One region of the Pantoea sp. X-Soil-TKNS-1279 genome, then DNA from elsewhere that is predicted to be linked to it. Evidence: predicted binding sites of a transcription regulator. Region 1 holds the regulator's gene; each other region holds the start of a gene.
The links. Region 1 encodes Fur, which represses iron uptake genes when iron is present. Its sites were predicted from a motif close to ATAATAATGAGAACNACTATCAA; they were not measured.
Positions count from the first base shown of each region.

Region 2: AC6I8N_RS08685 (TonB-dependent siderophore receptor) is a predicted target of Fur. The motif match lies at 4,851-4,873, and genes of this name have one in related genera.
Region 3: efeU (iron uptake transporter permease EfeU) is a predicted target of Fur. The motif match lies at 7,141-7,163, and genes of this name have one in related genera.

Region 1 covers NZ_AP035948.1:1,269,589-1,277,720, reverse strand. Annotated here, with positions in the region: gene fldA (flavodoxin FldA) at 1-406, shown strand, start outside; gene fur (ferric iron uptake transcriptional regulator) at 763-1,209, shown strand; gene AC6I8N_RS05905 (hypothetical protein) at 1,267-1,662, opposite strand; gene glnS (glutamine--tRNA ligase) at 1,898-3,565, opposite strand; gene nagE (N-acetylglucosamine-specific PTS transporter subunit IIBC) at 3,717-5,744, opposite strand; gene nagB (glucosamine-6-phosphate deaminase) at 6,087-6,887, shown strand; gene nagA (N-acetylglucosamine-6-phosphate deacetylase) at 6,949-8,097, shown strand; gene nagC (DNA-binding transcriptional regulator NagC) at 8,105-8,132, shown strand, end outside.
Region 2 covers NZ_AP035948.1:1,823,918-1,832,049, forward strand. Annotated here, with positions in the region: gene AC6I8N_RS08660 (flagellar brake protein) at 62-796, opposite strand; gene AC6I8N_RS08665 (GlsB/YeaQ/YmgE family stress response membrane protein) at 980-1,228, shown strand; gene AC6I8N_RS08670 (AraC family transcriptional regulator ligand-binding domain-containing protein) at 1,369-1,623, shown strand; gene AC6I8N_RS08675 (SDR family NAD(P)-dependent oxidoreductase) at 1,634-2,365, shown strand; gene AC6I8N_RS08680 (hypothetical protein) at 2,335-2,541, shown strand; gene AC6I8N_RS08685 (TonB-dependent siderophore receptor) at 2,712-4,811, opposite strand; gene treA (alpha,alpha-trehalase TreA) at 5,044-6,726, opposite strand; gene ghrA (glyoxylate/hydroxypyruvate reductase GhrA) at 6,934-7,872, shown strand; gene AC6I8N_RS08700 (phosphatase) at 7,920-8,132, shown strand, end outside.
Region 3 covers NZ_AP035949.1:370,244-378,375, forward strand. Annotated here, with positions in the region: gene AC6I8N_RS21825 (GMC family oxidoreductase) at 1-517, opposite strand, end outside; gene AC6I8N_RS21830 (sugar dehydrogenase complex small subunit) at 546-1,112, opposite strand; gene zinT (metal-binding protein ZinT) at 1,458-2,108, opposite strand; gene AC6I8N_RS21840 (YdgH/BhsA/McbA family protein) at 2,632-2,937, shown strand; gene efeB (iron uptake transporter deferrochelatase/peroxidase subunit) at 3,013-4,275, opposite strand; gene efeO (iron uptake system protein EfeO) at 4,279-5,493, opposite strand; gene efeU (iron uptake transporter permease EfeU) at 5,507-7,108, opposite strand; gene AC6I8N_RS21860 (ABC transporter substrate-binding protein) at 7,567-8,132, opposite strand, start outside.

The sequences.
Region 1 (8,132 bases):
AGATCTCGAAGCATTCGATATCCTGCTGCTGGGCATTCCGACCTGGTACTACGGCGAAGCGCAATGCGACTGGGATGATTTCTTCCCGACTCTGGAAGAAATTGATTTCAATGGCAAATTAGTCGCGCTGTTTGGCTGCGGTGACCAGGAAGATTACGCTGAATACTTCTGTGATGCGATGGGCACCATCCGCGATATCATCGAGCCAAACGGCGCGGTGATTGTGGGACACTGGCCGACCGAAGGCTACCATTTCGAAGCCTCGAAAGGTCTGGCAGATGACAAACACTTCCTCGGTCTGGCGATCGATGAAGATCGGCAGCCTGAACTGACCAACGAACGTGTTGATAAATGGGTGAAACAGATTTTCGATGAGCTGCAACTGAAAGAGATCATTGAAGCCTGATCCCCTGCCCTCCTCAATGTGGGCGCTGGCTCACATTGAGTTAAAGGAATTTCCTATAAAAATAATAGCTACTGTTTTTTAACTTTTTCCCGCAAATCTGTAGAATACCCGTAACGGTCATCCGCTTATTCCTCTGGCATCAGAATGAGGCTGAGTGAAATGGAAACAAAGACCTGCACGATCCCCGCCGGCGTTAGTGACATTTCTCCTTACAGCCACTGGTGATTTTCAGGACATTGCCTTGGTTTTCATTTCACTGCTTGAGTTCTATAATGAGACGCAAATGAGAATGCGCGTGATCGACATTCAAGGCCCTGCGCCGCAAGTGACTAGCTAAGTAACAGGACAATATCCGCATGACTGACAACAACTCCGCATTGAAGAAGGCTGGCCTGAAAGTCACGCTCCCCAGACTGAAAATTCTGGAAGTGCTTCAGGAACCCGAATGCCATCACGTCAGCGCGGAAGATTTGTACAAACGCCTGATCGACATGGGCGAAGAGATTGGTCTGGCAACGGTTTATCGCGTTCTTAACCAGTTTGATGACGCGGGAATCGTGACCCGCCATAACTTCGAGGGTGGTAAATCCGTCTTTGAACTGACGCAACAGCATCACCATGACCACCTGATCTGCCTGGATTGTGGCAAAGTGATCGAATTCAGCGATGAATCCATTGAAACGCGTCAGCGCGAAATCGCCACACGTCACGGTATCAAGCTGACTAACCACAGTCTGTACTTGTACGGCCACTGTGCGTTGGGAGACTGCCGCGAAGACGAGACGCTCCACGACAAGCAGTAAAATGTGCTATGCAGTATAAAAAAACCGGTGCCAGGCACCGGTTTTTTTATGGCTGTATCACTGCACCAGCGTTTCCTGTAAATATCGCCAGCGCGGAATGGAGGTGCTGCAATCCAGCACCGCCAGTGAAATGCGGCTCTGGTTAGTGCCGTTCATCATTTGCAATTCACGATACTGAATCGTCACTTCCTTGCTTTGTTGCGAGATGATGGCATGTTCGCTGGTGGCGATACGCATCCCTTCACGCTGACCACGCAGTTGACGGAACAGCACTTCCGTCGCATTGAAATCCAGTTGCTTGCCCTGCGGTGTCACCATTTTGAAATCCGGGTGAAAGTGCGAAAGGAACAATTCAATGCTGTCGTCGGTGCTATCCGACTGATTAAAAATACGTTCGATAAGTTGATGTAATACCACTACGCTGTGTTTGGCTTCCTGAGCGAGACTTGTCATTTTTTTTCCTTTATAACCCGCGGAGCAACGTCTGAGAGCGCATAGCCTACCTGAAAAAAAGTTTTTAACACTCGTAAATGGATTAATTCTGTTAAAGTCAGATTAGTTGCAAATCCCGATAACAAGCACGTTTCGCAAGCCACAGAATAAAAGATGGCTAAACTCAAATTACAGCCAATAAAAAAGGGCGATTTCTCGCCCTTTTATCAGGATATGGGGAAAACGACAAAAAGGATTAATCGCCGATTTTCGCCCAGGTATCACGCAAACCGACAGTACGGTTGAATACCAGCTTAGAAGGCTGCGAATAAACGCTATCCGCGCAAAAATAACCTTCACGTTCAAATTGATACGGCGCAAGCGCTACTGCATCACGCAGACCCGGCTCAACAAAACCTTGTTTGATTTCCAGCGAGTTCGGGTTGATGGTGGTGAGGAAATCCTCTGCCGCACCTGGGTTCGGTACACTGAACAGACGGTCATACAGACGGAATTCCGCAGGCAGCGCATGGATCGCCGAAACCCAGTGGATCACGCCTTTCACTTTACGGCCATCAGCCGGATCTTTGCTCAGGGTATCGACGTCACAGGTACAATAGATGCAGGTGATATTGCCTTCATCATCTTTCGCTACGCGCTCGGCACGGATCACATAAGCATTACGCAGACGGACCTCTTTACCCAGCACCAGACGTTTGTACTGCTTGTTGGCTTCCTCACGGAAATCAGCGCGATCGATCCACACCTCACGACTGAACGGAACCTCACGCGTGCCCATTTCCGGTTTGTTCGGATGGTTCGGCATGGTGATGATCTCTTCATGACCCGCAGGCAGGTTCTCAATCACCACTTTCAGCGGATCCAGCACCGCCATAGCACGCGGCGCATTCTCGTTGAGATCGTCACGGATACATGACTCCAGCGAGGCCATCTCAACGATGTTGTCCTGTTTCGTCACACCAATACGCAGGCAGAATTCACGAATCGAGGCTGCGCTGTAACCACGACGGCGCAAACCGGACACGGTCAGCATACGCGGGTCATCCCAGCCTTCTACCACCTTTTCACTCACCAGCTGAGTCAGTTTACGCTTTGACATCACCGCGTATTCCAGATTCAGACGTGAGAATTCATACTGACGCGGGTGAACCGGAATGCTGATGTTGTCCAGCACCCAATCGTACAGGCGACGGTTATCCTGGAACTCCAGCGTACACAGCGAATGGGTAATGCCTTCCAGTGCGTCGGAGATGCAGTGGGTAAAATCGTACATCGGGTAGATGCACCATTTGTTACCAGTCTGGTGATGCTCAGCAAATTTAATGCGATACAGCACCGGATCGCGCATCACGATAAAGTTTGATGCCATATCGATTTTGGCACGCAGGCAAGCCTTGCCCTCTTCGAAGCCACCGGCGCGCATTTTTTCAAACAGCGCCAGGTTCTCTTCCGGCGTGCGATCGCGGAACGGGCTGTTTTTACCCGGGGCAGTCAGGGTGCCACGGTATTCGCGAATCTCTTCCGGCGAAAGCTCATCCACATAGGCCAGGCCTTTGTTGATCAGTTCGACCGCATAGTTGTACAGCTGGTCGAAATAGTTCGAGGAGTAACAAACGTCTCCGCTCCATTCAAAGCCCAGCCATTGCACGTCGCGCTTGATGGACTCGACGAATTCCATATCTTCTTTCACCGGGTTGGTGTCGTCGAAGCGCAGATTGCACTGTCCCTGGTAATCTTGTGCGATACCAAAATTCAGACAGATCGATTTCGCATGGCCAATATGCAGGTAACCATTGGGCTCAGGCGGGAAACGGGTATGCACGCTGTTGTGCTTACCGCTCGCCAAATCTTCGTCGATAATCTGACGAATAAAGTTCGTTGGGCGGGCTTCAGCCTCACTCATCTCAAAATCCTCAAATACAATACGGGTGATTTGTCCTGGAAAGTAACGGAGTATGATCCACAAAGCGCAGAAGGGAAACAACCGTTTGTTGGTCGTTTTAAAACAAAAAAGGCAGGAATCGCTTCCTGCCTTTGGGGTTTATCACAAGGGTTTAGCCTTTAACCTCGTACAAACGGGTTTCACCGGCGACCACTGACCCACTTGCCAGCAGATTGAGGCCAGCGAAATCATCGCTGTTGCTGACCACCACCGGGCTGATCATCGAACGGGCATTGGCGTTGAGGAAATCCAGATCCATTTCCAGCACTGGCTGGCCCGCCACCACCGTTGCACCCTCTTCCACCAGACGCGAGAAGCCTTTGCCTTCCAGCGCGACGGTATCCAGACCCATATGCACCACGATCTCAACACCGTTCTCGCTCTCCAGACAGAAAGCATGGTTGGTATTGAAGATTTTCACGATGGTACCGGCAATCGGTGCCACCACGGTTTTACCGGTAGGCTTAATTGCCAGACCATCACCCACCGCCTTGCTGGCGAAGGCTTCATCCGGCACCGCGTCCAGGGCAACCACTTCACCGCTCACCGGAGCCACCAGCGTGGCGATCACGCCTTTGTCGCTGTTCAGCACGGCCTGCGGCTGTGGTGCGGCGGCCTGCGGAGCAGAAGGTGCCGCAGTCGCAGCGGCGACCGGGCCTTTAGTCAGCACAGTTTTCATTGCGCTAGCGATGCTTTCCGCCTGGGTACCGACGATAATCTGCACGCTTTGTTTGTTGAGACGGATAATACCGGATGCACCCAAACGTTTCGCCACGCTGTCGTTCACCTGTGCGGCATCTTTCACGTTCAGACGCAGACGGGTGATACAGGCATCGATGTTGGTCAGGTTTTCTGAACCACCCAGGGCACCAATGTAACGACGCGCCAGCGATTCGGTCTGGCTTTCGCCACTGCCGCTGTGATCAACATTGACGTCATAGCCGTCAGTTTCATCATCAGCAGCCAGTTCACGGCCCGGCGTCATCAGGTTGAATTTCTGGATAGTGAACCGGAACACCACATAGTAGATAGCGAAGAACACCAGACCTTGTGGGATCAGCATCCACCAATGGACCGCCAACGGGTTACGCGTTGACAGCGCCATATCCACCAGGCCGGCGCTGAAACCAAAACCCGCAATCCAGTGCATGCTCGCCGCGATAAATACCGAAAGCCCGGTCAGCAGCGCATGGATGACATACAGCACCGGTGCCACGAACATAAAGGAGAATTCCAGTGGTTCGGTGATACCGGTAAAGAAGGCAGCAAAGGCAGCAGCCAACATGATACCGCCCACTTTGGCACGGTTTTCCGGACGCGCGCAGTGGTAAATCGCCAGCGCCGCACCCGGCAGACCGAACATCATGATCGGGAAGAAGCCCGCCTGATAGCGACCGGTGATCCCCGGAATACCGCTGCCATTAGCGATGGACTGTGCACCACCGAGGAATTTCGGAATATCGTTGATGCCAGCCACGTCAAACCAGAACACGGAGTTCAATGCGTGATGCAGACCCACCGGAATCAGCAGACGGTTGAAGAAGGCATAGATACCTGCGCCAACAGAACCCAGTTTCTGAATGCTCTCGCCAAAGCTGACCAGACCATTAAACACCACCGGCCAGATATACATCAGAATGAACGCGACGAGGATCATCAGGAAGGAGACCAGGATGGGAACCAGACGGCGGCCACTGAAGAATGACAGCGCTTTTGGCAGCTCAACGTGGCTGAAGCGGTTATAGACTTCCGCCGAAATAATCCCCACCAGGATACCGACAAACTGGTTCTCGATTTTGCCGAACGCGGCAGGCACTTGATCCAACGGGATTTTCTGAATCATCGACACGGCGGCCGGTGAACACAGGGTAGTGACCACGAGGAAACCAACGAAGCCAGTCAGCGCCGCAGCACCGTCTTTATCTTTTGACATGCCATAGGCAACACCGATGGCAAACAGCACCGACATATGCTCGATGATCGCGGCACCGGATTTGATCAGCAACGCAGCCAGAGCGTTACCCGCCCCCCAGCTGTCAGGATCGATCCAGTACCCCACCCCCATTAAAATTGCCGCTGCCGGCAGGGTCGCCACCGGCACCATAAGCGCTCGGCCGACCTTTTGCAGATATCCTAAAATACTCACCTTATTCTCCCCCTTTGAGACTGGCGTATTGCCGTAGCGCGGGTTGATTTTATTATCCCGGCACCCGGTAGCTTAGATGACACTTTTCACCACGAGGCGAAGTGTAGAGATAAATTAATTCGCCTCGCAAATTAAAACCACAACAACTGTGACTTTTATCACCAAAAATGACGTTTACACCCCCTAACTGCTAGCCATCATCCCAAACTTATTTTATGATGAAAAATATCAGGACGCACTTTTCCCCGTATGGTTGAGCTTAAACGGATTACGCTTAAGAACGGTCTGTAGAGAAAACGGCGACCCCACTTTTCAATCTTTAACTGAGGTGAAGACATGAGACTGATCCCTTTAGCCACACCTACCCAGGTGGGTAAATGGGCCGCGCGCCATATTGTTAACCGCATTAATGCGTTTAATCCTGGCCCAGATCGTCCCTTCGTGCTAGGTCTGCCCACCGGTGGCACACCACTGGAAGCGTACAAGCACCTGATTGAGATGCATAAAGCGGGCCAGGTTAGTTTCAAACATGTGGTCACGTTTAACATGGATGAATACGTTGGCCTGCCAAAAGAGCATCCGGAAAGTTACCACAGCTTTATGTATCGTAATTTTTTCGATCACGTTGATATCCAACCAGAAAACATCAATCTTCTGAATGGCAATGCGGAAGATATTGACGCAGAATGTCGTCAGTACGAAGAGAAGATCCGCGCTCTGGGCAAAATCCATCTGTTTATGGGTGGCGTGGGCAATGATGGACACATCGCCTTTAACGAACCAGCCTCCTCGCTTGCATCCCGTACCCGTATCAAAACGTTGACACACGAGACCCGCCTCGCCAATTCCCGTTTCTTTAACGGTGATGTGGATCAGGTGCCAAAATATGCCCTGACCGTGGGCGTGGGTACGTTGCTGGATGCCGAAGAAGTGATGATTCTGGTTACCGGTCATGTCAAAGCTCAGGCGTTGCAGGCGGCGGTAGAAGGTAATGTTAACCATATGTGGACCATCAGCTGCCTGCAGCTGCATGCCAAAGGCGTGGTGGTCTGTGACGAACCCGCCACCATGGAACTGAAAGTGAAAACCGTGAAATATTTCCGCGAAATGGAAGCGGAAAATATGAAAGGTGTGTAAGACCACGTTGTAAAAATCCTGCTGCCAGCATGGCGGTGGGCTTAGCCGGGAGAAAGAAACGATGTACGCATTAGTAAACGGCCGGATTTTTACCGGTCATGAAATTCTGGACAATCATGCGGTAGTGATTGCCGATGGCCTGATTGAGCGCGTCTGCCCACGCGATGCGCTCGACGCCACCCTGCCGCAACAGGATGTTGCGGGTGCGTTTATCGCTCCCGGTTTTATCGATTTACAACTTAATGGCTGCGGCGGCGTGCAGTTTAACGATGATATCGATGCACTGACCGTGGAAACGCTGGAAATTATGCAGCGCGCCAATGAGAAATCAGGCTGCACCAGCTACCTGCCAACGCTTATCACCAGCACCGATGCGTTAATGAAACGTGCAATCGAAACCATGCGCGCATATCTGGCTAAACATCAAAACCAGGCGTTGGGTTTACACCTCGAAGGTCCGTGGCTGAATAAAGTCAAAAAAGGCACGCACAACCCGGAATTGATTCGTCTGCCGGATGCACAACTGGTGGATTTTCTTTGCGCTAACGCCGATGTCATCACCAAAGTGACACTCGCCCCGGAGAATGCCGGTAGTGCGGTGATCCGCAAATTAAGCGATGCGGGTATTATTGTTTCAGCGGGCCACTCGAACGCCACTTATGAAGAAGCCAAAAACGGTTTCGCCGCAGGCGTAAGTTTTGCCACCCACCTCTACAATGCGATGCCGACCTTTGCCGGACGTGAACCCGGTTTGATTGGCGCGCTGTTTGATTCGCCTGATGTATACTGCGGCATCATTGCAGATGGTTTACATGTCCACTACGCTAATGTGCGCAATGCGAAGCGTATCAAGGGCGACAAGTTGGTGCTGGTCACTGATGCCACAGCCCCGGCAGGCGCCTCGATTGATAAATTTATTTTTGCAGGAAAAACAATATACTATCGCGATGGCCTTTGCGTGGATGAGAACGGAACGTTAAGTGGTTCTGCTATCACCATGATTGAAACGGTTCAGAACTGTGTAGAACATTGCGGCATTGCACTGGATGAGGCGCTGCGCATGGCTACGCTCTATCCGGCAAAGGCGATGGGAGTGGAAAAACAGTTAGGTACGGTCGAAGCTGGAAAAGTCGCCAACCTGACTGTCTTTACCCGCGATTTTCAAATCATTAAGACGTTCGTCAACGGAGAGAACGTCCTCAGCGAGTAAGCACTGAATGACCACTGGCGGCCAGACTCAAATAG
Region 2 (8,132 bases), 550 kb from region 1:
CCTCTCCCGCTTGCGGGAGAGGGTTAGGGTTAGGGTGAGGGGAAAAGAAGCCAATGCAATACTACTGAAACCGACTCGCCTTATCACGCGCCAGGCGCTCCAGCGCAAAAATCACCTGCTGTAGCTGGCGCTCCTGCACTGGCTCGATGGCGGTAAAACGGAAGCTTAGCCGGGGTGTCACGCGGGTTTCATTCTTACTGGTAATGGTGCTGCGCTCACCGATGTGCAGCAGTTGTGCCGTCACCTCAAACTGACCATATTCGCCCAGTTCGACGCGCAGTTTCTTAAAGGTGTCGCCGCTGTTTAAATCTTCCGGCAGTTTTTCATCCACCAGTACCCCAATGCCACCCAGTGACAGATCCTGCAAGCGAAAGCGTGCTTTGTTACCATCCGGCCATTCACTGTGGCACCAGAAGACAGGCTCCATCGGCGCGTTAACACGGAAGAATTCACGGCGTTGAATTTGCCACACCAGCTCCGGCAGGGCAGCGGCAAAGGCAGGCAACCCCTCGTAGTCCACCTTCTGCAAACTGCTCAGACTGAACTCGACTTTTGCCCCCTGAGTCTCAGCGGCGATGTTGACTTCACCACTCCGCAAAGCCATCTCATTATCCTGGCTATGGCTTCCCAGATCGAAGATCACCTGATCTTCATCGGCCGCCAGCATGCGGCTGATAAACTGTCCGCGCGAGAAGTTCACCATTAGCGGGGTCTGGAAACGTAACAGGTCCTTCATTACATTCAGAACGGCCAATGTACCTCGTTTAATATATTGTTCTTTATCGGCTTCTCTCACGTCCTGCTCCACTATCCGATCGTTACTATCACGCGTGCGCGGCTTTCCGTCAGTTATCGGTACATGATAAAAAAGCTTTAGCCTGCTAACTATTATTTCCCGTTGCGTTTGTGCAGCAGCTCAAAATATTCCGTCTATACTTAGCGCTGTGAACACCTTGATTAATAAAGTAAGGAGCAACAAATGGGTATTCTTTCATGGATTATTTTTGGTCTGATCGCCGGGATTGTCGCTAAATGGATTATGCCGGGTAAAGACGGTGGCGGATTCATTATGACCGTAGTTCTCGGCGTAGTGGGTGCGGTGGTTGGTGGCTGGATCAGTACCCTGTTTGGCTTTGGTAAGGTGGACGGATTCAACTTCGGCAGCTTCGTAGTGGCGGTGATTGGTGCCATTGTGGTGCTGTGGATTTATCGTAAAGTGCGCAGTTAACCCATCCGGTTTCCCTGAAACCCGTCATCTGGCAGCAGATGGCGGGTTTTTTACATTCCACGCATGTTGCTGGCGCACTTGGCAGGTAAGTTGGCGTATTTTGCCAGCCAGCGTCTCTCTGGCAGCGTTATACTGAAAAAATGAAACGTAACCATACTTTTGCGCTGGATATCGGGTGGCAACCGCTGCTCAGGGACATGGGGATTTCCGCTCACCATGTGCTGCGCCGTGCGGGGCTGCCGGAAGACAGGTTTTCCCATCAGGATCGCGGGCTGACGTCCGATGAATATTTTCGCTTCTGGCGTGCGATGGCGGCGGAAGCTGGTGACGAGCTGTTCCCTCTGCGCATAGTGGCTGCGGTCTTTCAACCCGCCGCTGTTTGCGGCCCTGTGTAGCGCCAATCTGATGCAGGCGGTTCAGCGTCTCGCAAAATATAAGCAGCTGGTAGCACCAATGAGCCTGACGGTGGAGGTCGGTCAGCAGGGTGAGTTGACGGTAGCGCCACGTTGGCTTGAGTTACCCGCTGAGGTCCCGGACTCACAGCAAATCGCTGAGATCACCTTTTTCCTGAGATTCGTTCGGCTGGCGACGCGTGAACCGGTCCGGGCGTTGCGGGTGGTCCTCCCGTCAGGCCATAACATCCGCGGTTTCGAGCACTTGGCGCTTTTCGCCAGAGAAATGCCTTCACCCATTACCTACACTCTCTCGCTAACAAAGTGGCTAATCCTGGCCGCTTGGTTCTTGCGTTTTCGTTTAAGGAAATCTGTTATGACCACCAAAGTTGCTCTTGTCACAGGCGCTTCTTCCGGTATTGGTGCAGCGACCGCGCATCGTCTCAAAGCCCTGGGTTTCACGGTATATGCTGCCGCGCGCCGTGTTGAACGGATGCAAAATCTGGCCGATAGCGGTGTTCATGTCCTGGCGATGGATATGACCGATGATGCATCGATGCAGGCGGGTATCGCCCGGATCATCGCCAGGTCAGGACGTATTGACGTGTTGGTGAATAATGCCGGTTATGGCTCGTACGGCGCGGTGGAAGATGTGCCGTTGGACGAGGCGCGCGTGCAATGTTCGCACTGGAGGCCATCAGCGACTGTCTGCGCATGGAAGTGCAACCTTTCGGCATCGACGTAGTGGTGGTTGAACCGGGGGGAATTCGCACTGAGTGGGCCGATATTGCCGCCGACAAGTTGCGCGAGGTTTCTGGCCAGGGAGCTTATGCCGGGCAGGCGAAGTCGATGGCCGAATCGATGGGTGGGGAGGCGGGCCGTAAACGTCTGTCTCCGCCAACACCATTGCCAGAGCGGTAAAGGCACGCCGCCCCAAAACGCGCTACGCCGTCGGTTTCGGTGCCAGACCGTTGCTCTTCCTGCGTCGCTGGTTATCTGACCGTGCGTTTGACCGCTTAATGCGTCTGGCAACCGGGGTATCGCGCTGATTCAGACCACATCTGATGATTTCAGCAGATGCGGTCGGGGCATCAGAAATCGTAACCGATGGTCGCTGTCACGGTGCGTTCCGCGCCGCGGTAGCAATAACCGGTGCCATAGCAGGCGGCGAGATATTTACGATCGGTCAGGTTATTACCACTGACCTGCAACCATGCACCTTTCAGGCTGCTGTTCCACGCGGCCAAATCGGCACGTAATGACGCATCAAACAAGGTCACCGAAGGCAAACGTGTGGTGTTTTCGTTATCCGCCCACTGCTTACCAATGTAACGCACGCCAGCTCCGGCACTCAGACCGTAGTCGAACTGATAATGACCCCAGAATGACGCCATGCTGTTGGGGGTGACATACGGGGTATGGCCGTCGTTGCCATCGACAGAATCTTTAAAGCGCAGATGATTCAGCGTATATCCGGCGATGGTGCTGAAGCGTGGCGTAATCTGGTTACGTGCTTCCAGCTCGATACCCTGTGAATGGACCTTGCCCGATGGCGTATAGGTGCCGGAAATCACATCACGGTTGGCAACATCATTCTGCGTCAGGTCGTACACCGCAATCGAGTACATATCGCGTGTGCCAACCGGCTGATACTTCACGCCGGCCTCGTATTGTTCAGAGGTCGTCGGTTTTAGCTGGTTGCCGTAGGGGTCGGTCAGAGAAGCAGGGGTGATGGCCTGGCTCCAGCTGACATACGGGGAGAGTCCATTATCGAAGGCGTACAGCAGGGCGGCACGGCCACTAACGTGATCATCCTGGCGGCGGCTGGTGCCATTTTCTGAAACGATGCGGTCATAGCGGCCAGACAGATCAAGGTGCCAGCGGTCCAGTTGCAGTTCATCCTGCAAATACAAACCGGTTTGATAGTAACGACGCGTCTCAGCTGCCCAGTCGTAGTCCGGCATGCCGCCCACTGCGACGCCGGTCCACGGATTGAGTGAGCTGGCGTAGCCGCTGGCGCTGAGAATATCGTTCTTATAACGATGATATTCCGCCCCGAGAGTGACGCGGTGTTGTACCGCACCGGTGCTGAAATCCGCCTGCAACTGGTTATCGGTTGCCCAGGCTGACAGCGACGAACGCTCGCCAGAATAATAGCGCGTCAGCAGGTCCGGGTTAGTTGCATCCCAGCCAATCTGGTAGACCTGATCCAGATCGACATTCGAGTGGCTGTAGCTGCCGGTGGAGTGAACTGACCACACTTCATTGAAACGATGGGAAAAGTCGTAGCTGTAGATCTGCTGATGACGTTTGAACTGATCAAGCGCGCTATCGCCTTCATAAAAACTGTCGCTCAGTTTGCGGCCATTGTGGCTGTAGAGCGTACCTTCGGCAGGCACCGAACCATGATAGCCGCCTGACGGATCTTTTTGCAGATAAGCGCGCAGGATCAGGCTGGTATCGTCATTGGGTTGCCACATCAGCTGCGGCGAAATGGCGTATTTCTCTTCGCGAGTATGGTCGTATTGCGTGTCGCTGTTGCGGGTAATGCCGGTCAGGCGAAATGCCCACTGATCGTTAATCGCGTTGGTGTAATCAAAGGCCGCGCTGTTGGTCGCGTTGGTACCGGTCGACAGGCGGAAATGTCCCTCTTCAGCGAATTGCGGTCGTTTACTCACCATATTCACCAGGCCGCCGGGCACCGTCTGGCCATATAACGCCGACGAGGGGCCTTTAATAATATCAATGCGATCCAGGAACCAGGGATCCACTTGCAGGATATTAAAGCTGCCGCCATCGCTCATGACGCGCAGGCCATCAAGGAAGGTGTTATCGACATCACCGCCGTGGAAGCCACGTAGCGAGATGGTGTCGTAACGGGTTGCTGCGCCGCCAAAGTTGGTAAACACGCCAGGGGTGTAATTCAACGCCTGGTTAAGATCGGTCGCGCCCTGATCTTCCATCTGCTGGCGCGTCACCACCGAAATGGACTGCGGCGTGGTGATCAGCGGCTGGTCGGTTTTAGTTGCGCCGCTACTGCGTGTCGCCAGATAGCCTTGCGTGGGGGAGGTGGCGCTCTCCTGCGGTTGTGCGGTGACCACCAACGTATCTTCAGCAAAACTGATGCCGGGTAACGCCAGGGCCAGTGCGCACAGCACGCGGCAACGATTGAGGGTAAACAGGCAGGTCATCTTAGTTCCTTCGAAAGAAATGAGATAATAGAAATCGTTATAAGAGTGAGAATTATTATCTTTTCGATAAAGGCGTTTCAAGATGTAAATGAAGGTTTGATTAACCGGGCATTGCGTAGCGGCGCGATTTATCGCGCGGTTTTTACCGACATCGAACGCGTAAATGCGCAATAAATCGCGCCGCTACGATGGATAAATAGCCGGATCGAATGACCCGGCCAGGAGAGAAGGATTACGGTTGTGTCGCGGTCAGCGTGGGCATATTCGGAATATCGTGCGCGCTGTCGCAGGTTTTCTCTTTTGGACAATATTTGTCGAGCAGCATCAGGGTTACGCCGTTGGTCCAGCCAAAGCCATCCTGTAACGGATACTCCCCCCCGCCGCCACCGCCGAGTTTCGCCCCTTCCACCACGTATTTCTCAACCAGCTTATGCTCCTTGTCATAGGTCATCTGTACGTTCTGTAAAAAGCGCTGACCAATCTGCTGGGCCAGTTGCGGCTGCTTATAATGTTCCAGTCCGGTCACCGCGACCCACTGCAACGGAGCCCAGCCGTTAGGGGCATCCCACTGCTGGCCGTTATTGATGGTAGTGGTCACCAGCCCGCCGGGTTTCAGCAACTGTTTTTCCACGGCAGTAGCGGTGCGATCCGCCTGTTTATCGCTGGCGAGTTGCATATATAACGGGAACAACGCTGCCGCCGTGAGTTGTGGATGAACCTGCTTACTTTGCCAGTTGTAGTCGGCGTACCAGCCGTGCTGCTCATCCCACAGATAACGATTGATCGCCGCCTGGCGGGTTTCCGCTTTGCTGGCAAACTGCTGCGCCTGATCATTGTGATGCGCCAGCTTCTCGGCTTTAGATAACGTCTGTTCCAGATGGAACAGCAGGCTGTTGAGATCGACCGGGGCCAGTTGGCTGGTACGAATGGTCGCCAGATTGTGCGCATCGGTAAACCAGCGTGAGCTGAAGTCCCAACCGGATGCTGCGCCGGCGCGCAAATCGCGATACACCTGCGCCTTATCACGCTGCGTCGATTTCTTCGCGGTATTCACGTCATCCAGCCAGGATTCGGTACGCGGCACATCGCGATCGTCCCAGTAACGGTTGAGTAGAGTACCGTCGCTCAGTTTAATCACCCGCTTACTGGCCTGACCGGCAGCCAGCGTGTCACTGCCCGCCATCCAGTAGTCATACTCTTTCTGTAACTGCGGCAAATAGTGGGTGTAGACGCTGTCACCGTCGTGGGACGCCAGCAGGTCGATCATCAGGCTAAAAAACGGTGGTTGCGAGCGGCTCAGATAGTAGCTGCGGTTGCCATTGGGGATATGGCCGTAACGATCCAGTTCCGAGGCAAAGTTATCCACCATATCCTGCACCCGATCCCAGTGGCCGCTTTCCGCCAGGCCGAGCATGGTGAAGTAGCTATCCCAGTAATACACCTCACGGAAACGACCACCGGGCACCACATAGGGTTTGGGCAACGGCAGCAGAGAATCGTACTGGCTGGTCTGCGGTGTGGATCGTGTCAGTACCGGCCACAGGCCATCTATGTGGGCACGCAGGCTCTGACCGGCGGGAGGCACGTATTTATCCTGCTCTTTGGGCAGCGTGAAATTGGCATCAACGAAATGTTTCAGGTCGAAGTTGCGCTGGCTTTTCTGCATCTGCCAGTCGGCGAGAATCGATGAGGGGTTATATTTCGGCACCGCATCGGCAAAGGTTTTCTGGTCCGGATAAAATTTTGCCTGTTGCACCGCATTAAAAAGAGGGCCGAGACGGATATCGGGTGGCTGAGGCTGGTTGTTAAGCATACGGCCATTATCTTCGGCATGAGTCACGGCACTTCCCATCAGCAGAGCGGTACTGAGCAACAGGCGCAGATGCCCTGATGCAAATACGACATTTTTTATCATCGGTTTTTCTCCTTGTCCGAAAAGGTGGTGCGCTAACGCATTGACCACCCAAACAACTTTAGTCGCTATCACCGGGCTTAGCCGCTTATGGCACAGGAAATGTGAAGCACCTGGAATTAATCACGGAAGAAATTGCATTCGCGCTAAGTTTTTTGCTTGCCCTGCGACGCTATTTCCCTGAGGCTGAAAGAAAAAAAGGAGAGCAGTATGGAGATTATCTGGTATCACCCGTCGATGGACCCCGAGAGCTGGCTCAGTGGGTTACGTCAGCGCTTACCGCAGGCTAAGGTCCGTCGCTGGCAGCCAGACGATAATGCACCGGCGGATTATGCGGTGGTCCGTTCACCACCGGTGGAAATGCTGCGTGGACGTGCGTTAAAAGGCGTGTTTGCGATGGGCGCAGGCGTGGACGAAATTTTACAGCAACTGCGTCAGCACCCGGAAATGCTGGCGGCAGAGGTGCCGCTGTTCCGGCTGGAAGATACCGGCATGGCACGACAGATGCAGGAATACGCGACATGGTGCGTACTCGGCTGGTTCCGCCGCTTTGCCGATTATCAGCGCCAGCAACAACAGGCACACTGGCAGCAGCTCAAACCGTACACGCGTGAAAACTTCACCATTGGTATTCTCGGGGCTGGCGTGCTGGGCAGTAGCGTGGCGCAGAGCCTGCGTCAGTGGGGCTTCCCGGTACGTTGCTGGAGCCGTTCAGCGAAAACGCTTGAGGGGGTGACCACGTTCCATGACCGTGATCAGTTGCCCGCGTTTCTCGATGGCACTCAGGTGTTGATTGACCTGCTGCCAACCACGCCTGAAACCACCAACCTGATTGATCGCCAGTTGCTTAGTGGTTTGCCACAAGGGGCGTATTTCCTCAACATCGCACGAGGTGCGCATGTGGTGGAAGACGATTTGCTGGCGGCACTCAACAGCGGCCAACTGGCGGCGGCAGCTCTGGACGTGTTCCAGACCGAGCCGCTACCGGCGCACCATCCGCTCTGGTCACATCCGCATGTCACAATCACGCCCCATAATGCGGCCATTACCTTACCGCATGAGGCGATGGATTATATTGCCGGTGCCATACTTGAGCTGGAGCAGGGACAGCAGCCCACCGGACGGGTGGATCGTCAGCGCGGTTATTAATTTACTTTGCTGCCTGCGCGTGGCAGGCGGTCTGTCAGGAGAATCCGATGTATCCCGTTGATTTACATATGCACACCGTGGCCAGCACCCATGCCTACAGCACCCTGCATGACTATGTCGTGCAGGCGAAACAGAACGGTCTGAAGTTATTCGCGATTACCGACCACGGCCCGGATATGGCCGATGCGCCGCATTACTGGCACTTCGTTAACATGCGTATCTGGCCGCGCGTGATTGACGGTGTGGGCGTGCTGCGCGGT
Region 3 (8,132 bases), on a different replicon from region 1:
ACGGGGATTGCATCGCCACATTGTTCGGTCCCGCGACGCCGATTTCGTTTTCCGCCCGACAGTACCAGGGTTCCAGCTCGTCATAGCTGATCGGCCAGTCGCGACCCACGCCATATTTCGACTGCATCACAAAATCGCTGGGATGGTGACGCCAGCAGGATGCCGCCCAGTGCCAGGTGGTGCCGCCGACGGTACGCAGGTAGCCCTGTTGAAAACTGGCGGCGTTAGGGCCGGTGACGTTGACATAGTTATTCGGCGGGAAATAGAGCGGTGCCGGGGCAAACTTTGACTGCGGGTATAACCCCTGAAAATCGGAACCGGCGCGATTGGCAAAGGGCATGTTGCGCCAGTTTTCCACCGCCTGTGCACGATCGATACGTAAACCTGCTTCCAGTACCAGTACGGAATAGCCCTGACTGACCAGTTCATTGGCCATCAAACCACCCACCACACCGGAGCCCACAATAACAATGTCTGCGGAGGCATCGCCCTGCGCAGAGAAAATCGGTTTTTTCATGGTTTTCTTCGTTTTTTATAAGGAGTGTTTACAGCGAGTCAATCAGCCCATTGCGTTCTTCCGGCACCGGGGCCGTCCACCAGATCGGACCGTTGCCACAATAAGTCGGCACCACCAGACCATCGCTGACGGTTTGGTACATCAACGCCTGCTTATAGGCGACCAGCGTGCCGTGATAGTCATCACCCACGGTTCCGGTGTACCAGGCGGTGACGATTTGATAGAGGAAATCGTGCAGACCTGCGCTGTCGGCTTTCGCCAGCAGTTGTTGCGCAGACATACCGGGTTGTAACAACAACGCAAGTTGCGTCAGGCGGGGAGCGAACTGCGCATCGCGCTGGCTAAAAGCGGCAAAAAAACGCGCCGCCAGCACCGTATCCAGATGCTTATGTTCCGTGATGGCCTGGGAGAGACTGACAAACTGCTTCACCGCATCGCTACCACTGACAACGCTGGCGGCAAACGCCCTGCCCGGCAGGCTTGCGACGACACCGGTCAGCGTTAAACCCAGGGTCGCAAAGAGAAATTCCCTGCGACTGGAACCGGTTCCATTTTTGCTGACAGAAACGGTTTCAGTTGGAAAATGTCGTTTCATGGGATACCTGATGTTGAGAAGAAAGGAGCACCAAAGTTACGGGTAACATCCTACCGTTTAAGTTTCAAAACTGTTATCAGGTTTTTATCAGATTCCGTACTTTTGTCGGGGGGATAGCACTAAATGATAAAGAAATGTGAAATTGGTTAATAAAAAACATCAGGAAGTTATGACGTTTTTTATTACCGTTTCGAATTCAAACCACGCGCGGTAAACCGCGCCGCTAAGGGGTGGCAGGCGGTGTAACGGCGCTATTTATCACGCAATTCCGTGCATGATGCCGGATAACCTGCGCGGTAAACCGCACCGCTACGAATAGGCCTGAGATGACTGAATCAACGCATTTTAATGGTGCAGCATCTCCTCCACGACCTCGGCGGTCTGCATTTGCCAGGGATAGTAAGTGGGCCAGTTATCCATCTCACTCAACAACGCTTCCTGGGAGGTGTTGCCGGTAAAGATATGGAAATGCGACGATTTTCTCGGGCCGATGATGTGATCGCTGAACTGAACGAATTTCGGGGCCGGGCTGTTAGCATCCTGACAGGTGAACAGGTAGCGCACGCCCTTCTTCCCGGATGCATAGGTCAGAATTTTGTGTCCGTCGTAGCGGTAGTGGCAGGAACTGGACTTCGCACCAATATGGAATTCCATCACACCGTCTTCGATGCCGATGGTATCAACCTGCGTGACATAGCCTTTGCGGTAATACGCTTTGACGTCGGCAAAGGTTTTGCTGGGATCTTTTTCCACCTTCTTACGCAGCACCGGATCGAGATCGCCGTTAACCAGTAACGGATAAACCGATTGCCATACACCGTCCCAGTCAGAGAGGTTGCGGTCTTTAACGTCCTTATCGGCAAATACGCCCTCTGCCGCTTTCTGCTCCATTTCCGTAAGTGGCTTACCGTGCGCATGATCCCCATGCGCCAGTACCGATGAACTCAGGCCGATTAATCCCAGAGATAACACGATTTTTTTAATTTTGCTTACCACAACCAGACTCTCCATTGGTTAAAATGGGGATGTTATATCATAACAATTTGTAACGCAAAGTGTATGCGGCCAAAAGCGTTAACCAGAACGAACAAGGTTTTTTCAGGGAACGACAAAAAGAAGCCCAAATTCATTTGGGCTAATCGGACGTGAAGAATGTTTATTATGATGTGGCATAGAGAAGTCATTGCCGGCTTCTCGTCAGGCAGGCTCAGAGTAAACCAATCCTTAACATGTTATTTATAATCTGGTGCGAAGATCTGTACCGGGCGCCCCCATCGCGACACAAATGTAATCAAATGAAAAAAATTTCGCGTAAAGTTAATGGAGTTGTGGCAGAAGTTTGCCTGCGTGTTAATTAGCAGTTAAAGCTAAAATTCAGTCGGCTAAAAGGTATTTATTATTCCTAACGGTGGTGATTACCTGCCGTGCGCAACCGTCGATATTTATCAACGAAGATTAAACGACAACAACCCATCGTCATACGTATAACTGGCTTACCAGTCACGTTGAGGAGTCAGATATGAAAGCTTTAGTTAACGACATCATTTCTATTTTTACTGAAAAGACAATTAACCCGGTACTGGTCCGTTCAGGATTATCTCACCGTGAAATTGCCTCGATCCACCCGGTTGGGGTTACCAGCGTCAGTTGGGTGACCTCTATGGAAGAACTTAATGACGCCTTTGTGAAAAAGGCGCTGGAAGCGGGTGCCGTGGGCTACCACATCACCAATGTCGATTCCCATCAACCGGGCAATGATGGTCAGCATGTGATGGCGGCGACTGCAACCCTGTATCATATTAATGACAAAGTGGCTTACGGTTAAAACGTGGATTACCGAACAATCTGGCACACAGCAGGCACATCGCCAGGCACCATTCCCCTGGCGATGTGCATTTAATCAGGTGAATAATTCCGCCCCGATATATGAACCTTCAGCCGGTGCCGGTGGAATAAAGAAAATGGCTGAACCAATATGGGAAATATATTCATTCAACGCATCTGCCGCGCCCAATTTAGCCTGTAAGGTTTCAAAATGTGCCGGATCATTCTGATAACTGATAAACAGCAATCCCGCATCGAGAAAGCCGAGATTATTTAAGCCATCGGTATAATTATAAGAACGTCGCAGGATACGAATACCCTGATTATTCTCATGCGCCGCCAGGCTGATATGCGCCGTAGCCGGAATAACCCGTTCACCGCTTTGATCCTTGACCTCAAAATCAGGCTGATCAAACTCTTTATGACCGCTCAGCGGAGCACCGGACAGCTTATGGCGACCAAAGATATTATTTTGATCGCTGACGCGGTCCACATCCCAGTTCTCGATGTGCATACGAATTTTACGTACCACCTGATAGCTACCCTGCTGCTGCCAGGCCGGACCCTCATTAATCCACACATGGCGTTTGAAATCGGCTTTCTCGGTGATATTGCGCGTACCATCCTTAAAACCAAACAGGTTGCGCGGCGTGGATTGCCCCTTACCTGCGGAGGCGCGGCCAAATCCCAACACCGACCAGCGTGTCGCCGCGGTGCCCGTCGCCTTGGCGATACGTGCCAGGTTACGCACCGCGTGATACGCCACCTGCGGATCATCAGCACAGGCCTGAATCGAGAGATCGCCCCCGGTCAGTTCCGGCTCAAAGTTGTCGCTGGGTAGCTGAATCAACTCGCGCATCAGCGGCGGCTTCTTCCCTGCCAGGCCCATTGCTTCATTGAAAATACGCGGCCCCAGACCAACGGTGACGGTTAACGAGGCGGGCCCCAGATCCATCGCTTCGCCGGTATCGCCCCCCACTCCGCTGTTGCGCGCGGGTTCAATCTGACCAATGGTTTCGCCGCGCATCATCTGCGCGATGGCGGATGACCAGCGCGCCAGCAAAACCTGGAGATCGCGCGGATTCTGCGAGGTCAGGTCAAACGCCATAAACATAATATGGCGCTGCGGGGGTGTTTCGATACCCACCTGTCCACCGGTGCCATAAAAAGCATGCTCGCGCGACAGGTCAACACGATCTTCGGGATTATGCTGCGCTTCAATCTGTCCGTGCGCCGAACTGACTGCCGGAATCGTCAGGGCGCTGGCGACCGCCCCTTTCAATAAATCTCGCCGGGTGAAATTACCGGCCTCCCTGGCCGGTTTGGACTTATCGTTCATCGATTATTTTCCGCTGGTTGCGACTTTTTCAGCGATTTTGGACAACGGTTCCTGCAACGCCTGTACAGCACGGCTCAGTTTGGCACCCTCTGAGGCCTTCAGTTCGGCGGTGTAGTACTTGTAGCCACCCGGAATCGCCGGGTCGCGGTAAGTTTCCAGTAACGCGCGCACTGACGCGAACTGCTCGGTGACACGCTTGGTCAGATCGGGATCGATTTTCTCCAGACCCGGTTTCAGGAAGGCGAATGCCTGCTCAGCACCTTCGATGTTACCGGCGAAATCGATCAAATCGAGATGGCTGAAGGCTTCTTCTTCGCCACTGATTTTGTTGCTCTGAACTTCTTCCAGCAGATCCGCAGCACCGTTTGCCAGGTCTTCCGGTTTATAAGTCAGTTGCTTAACCTGCTCATCCAGTTTGTGTACGTTGGTTTGCAGTTCAGCCGCCAGTTGTTTGGTTTCCGGCGTAATCGCTTTTTTGCTGAACAGCTCACGTTCAATAGCGTGGAAACCATGCCAGCCCACTTTCGGATCGATGTTGGACGCACGCATGTCGACTAAGTAATCGAGGTTGCCTGCATTATCGGTGGCTTTAAAGCCCGGTAACACGAAGCCGCTGACGTCAGATTCGATACGTTCGTAGAACGGACGCGCTTTGGCGTAGTCTGCTTTGGCTTTTTCCAGATCGCCCGCATCAATGTCTGCCTTCAGACGATCGACCGCCACCACCATGGCATCCACTACGCCGTTAACATAGCTGGCGTAACCTTTGGTGCCCTCTTCCAACAGCGTCGCGACGCTGCCGGTCGGAGCTGCCGCCGCTTTACCGGTGACGGTAAAGTTAGTCAACTCCTGTTTCGCCCCCGGGCAATAAATCTGGTAGGTGCCGCCGTCCAGCGTGACGGTGAATTTCACCGCAGGCAGGCCCGGTGCGAGGTTCTCTTTTTCGCCCAGAATACGGTTGTCGCTTAACAGTTCCAGCTCAGTCAGTGAGGTCGCGGTTTTATTGACCACGGTGAAGGTGACCGGACCCGCTTTCGCCGAAGTATGGTCGATATGGCAGGTGCCATCGCCTTCACTGGTCATGGTGATGTTGACCTGTGAAGCGCCGTTTTTCACCGGCGCTGCCGTAGCCGCCTGCGCATCCACGGACAGCATTAAAGCCGCAGAAATCCCTGCTGCAATCAGCGCGTATTTTGTAGAGAACGGTTTTGTCTTCATCGTGCCTTCCTGTTTATTTTTCAGGCAGTTGGTGAGTTGAACTGTCCAGCAGTCCCTGTTTGCTGCGTCCTCGGGCACGAACACCTTTCAGCCGCCGGAACTGGAGACTGGCTGAGAAAAAGCAGGTGAAGGCCAGAATGGCAAAAAGTGAAGGTAAAATAACGGCCCAGAAGTGCCAGATATCATGAGCAACAACCGCATCACGCAAGCGTTGTTCAATATCCTGTGACCAGGTCGGGCTGATCTGCCAGTCGCACCCGGCTTCTGCGGTACGCGCCCGCGCGCTGATGGTGCGGGGAGACTGGAGGCCACCGCCCGATAACGTGATAAAGGTGCCGGCCTGAGATTCCGCGCTCACCAACACGCCACGCCTCATGGCGGCATCAACACGGCAATTCACCGTCCATTTGGCGTCATAAGGACCGGGATGTTGTGACGGACTTAAGCCAACCGGGATGCGGTTGCCATAGGCGGCCATGACCTGGTCGAGCGTCAGCGGTGAACTGGCATCGGCGGGTTCATAGCTGAAACTCGCCTGCCACTCCTGACGCCCCGAGGTGCTGACGTTGCTGAGCTGATCGGCAGGCACCACCAGCGTTTCCGCTGCCTGTCCCTCAAGCGTGACGGCAAACTGTTTGCCTGCGCCGGGCTGGCTGCTGATATGGCCGACCGGTTGCTGCGAGGTGCGGCTGACCAACGGAATTTGATCAGGAATGTCCACATCCGGTGCCGGATAGCCAAAGAACAGTAACAACGCGGTGATCGTCAGGCCCGCGCCGGTCACGGTGGTGAACTGTGCGGCTCTTTTTGGTGTCGGTCTTAAGTGGGCAGGCCAGTAGATCATCGCCGCGACCACCACGATATAGATAATCCAGCCTGCGAATTCCACCAGACGCGGATCTGCCGGAATACCCAGCACGCCGGTAATCAGCGCCGATTGCACGGTGCCGGGAGTCACCAGCCAGCTCAGGTCAACAATGCGTTGTTGTCCGGTGTTTAACCATCCCGCTTCATGCGCGCTACGTAACGCGGAGATAATTAAACCGGCAGCAACCAGAATCAGGAACAACCCGGTAAGACGGAAGAAACGCGACAGGTTAATACGGATGCCACCGACATAGATGCCCCATCCTACCAGTACGGCAGCCAGTAACCCCAATACGGCACCCACCGCCGCCCAGGCAGCCGACTGCGAAGCGGAAAAAGTCGCCAGTAGAAATACGCTGGTTTCGAAGCCTTCTTTCAGTACCGCGAGAAACGCCATGCTGGTCAACGCCCAGGCGCTGGAATGGCTGATGGCTTCTGCTGCTTCGGTTTCCAACTGACGCTTGAGGTTGTGCGCATGATTGTTCATCCACATCACCATGCCGGTGACAAAAAACACTGCCACCAGGCCGATAATGGACTCCATCATCTCCTGACGCGCCTGCGGTAACGCGTTTTCGGTCAGGTTCAGCACAAAACCCACGCCAAGGGAGAGTATCACCGCACAACCGACACCCAACCACATCGCGGTGAGCGAACGGCCATTTTTGCGTAAGAAAGCGGCGATAATGCCTACGATTAATGCGGCTTCAAGGCCTTCGCGCAATGCGATAATGAACGTGGCCAGCAAGTTGAGTGCTCCCAAAAGTGGCTAAAAGCGAAATGATAATAATTATTAGTATCACTCCCCGTGAGAATAATAAACATTCCCGCTAACCAGCATAGTAAAAAAAGGAAAAACTCTATTTGCTCGTGACATTGCCAGATATTATTTTGCTCCCTGATGTGAGCCACATCTCAACATTAAGTTAACCTTAAGAATTAAGGCGACTCCGTTAAAAGACACAAGGTAGCGGCGCGATTTTAACCCTAAAAAAAACAGCGCGATAAATCGCGCCGCTACGCAACCGGGGAGAGATGCCGCCATCCCCGGTGCTTATTTCGTTGATTGTAGAGATATGTAAAGGGAACAGCTTGATATGTCTTGTAATTTTATTTAACTGCTGAATTATTGGTCCAACAGGTGCGGCTTTCTTTCATGCTTAAAATTGTTGATTTATTTGCTGTAGCATTTTATTCGCTGCGGTTTTAGGTTGCAGGCGGCAGCGCCTGTAAGATGCGTCCGGCCTCAGCGGCGCTCAATGGATACGCATAAAACTGGCGATAAAAATCGCGCGTGGCGTCGACGATATTCAGATCGGGAAACAGCTCAGGATGCAATTTGGCTGCGGCCCATTGAATCTGGAGCGCCACCTCGGTGCCATAGCGATCCCACGGAAACACCCCTGCCGGATTCTGCCACACCCGATGATTTTTCACCGCATTGACGCTGCCAAACAGAGCAGCGTAATCGGAATCCGCCAGGGTTCCCGCACCTGCACCAATAATGATCACATCCGGGTTCCAGCGAATCACCTCCTCTGGGGAGATCGGCTTCATATTGCCTTCAATGCCCGCCGCAACATTGCGTCCTCCCGCCAGCGAGATCCAGCTATCAATCAGGGTGTCGCGGCCATCCACTTTCAACGGATGCAGCGACTGAATATGCAGCACGCGAGGACGCTGACTGGCACTTAACCCCTGTGTTTTCGCCTGAATGCGGGTAATTTGCTGATCGAGATAATGGTTATACGCCACCGCGCGTGCCTCGGCCT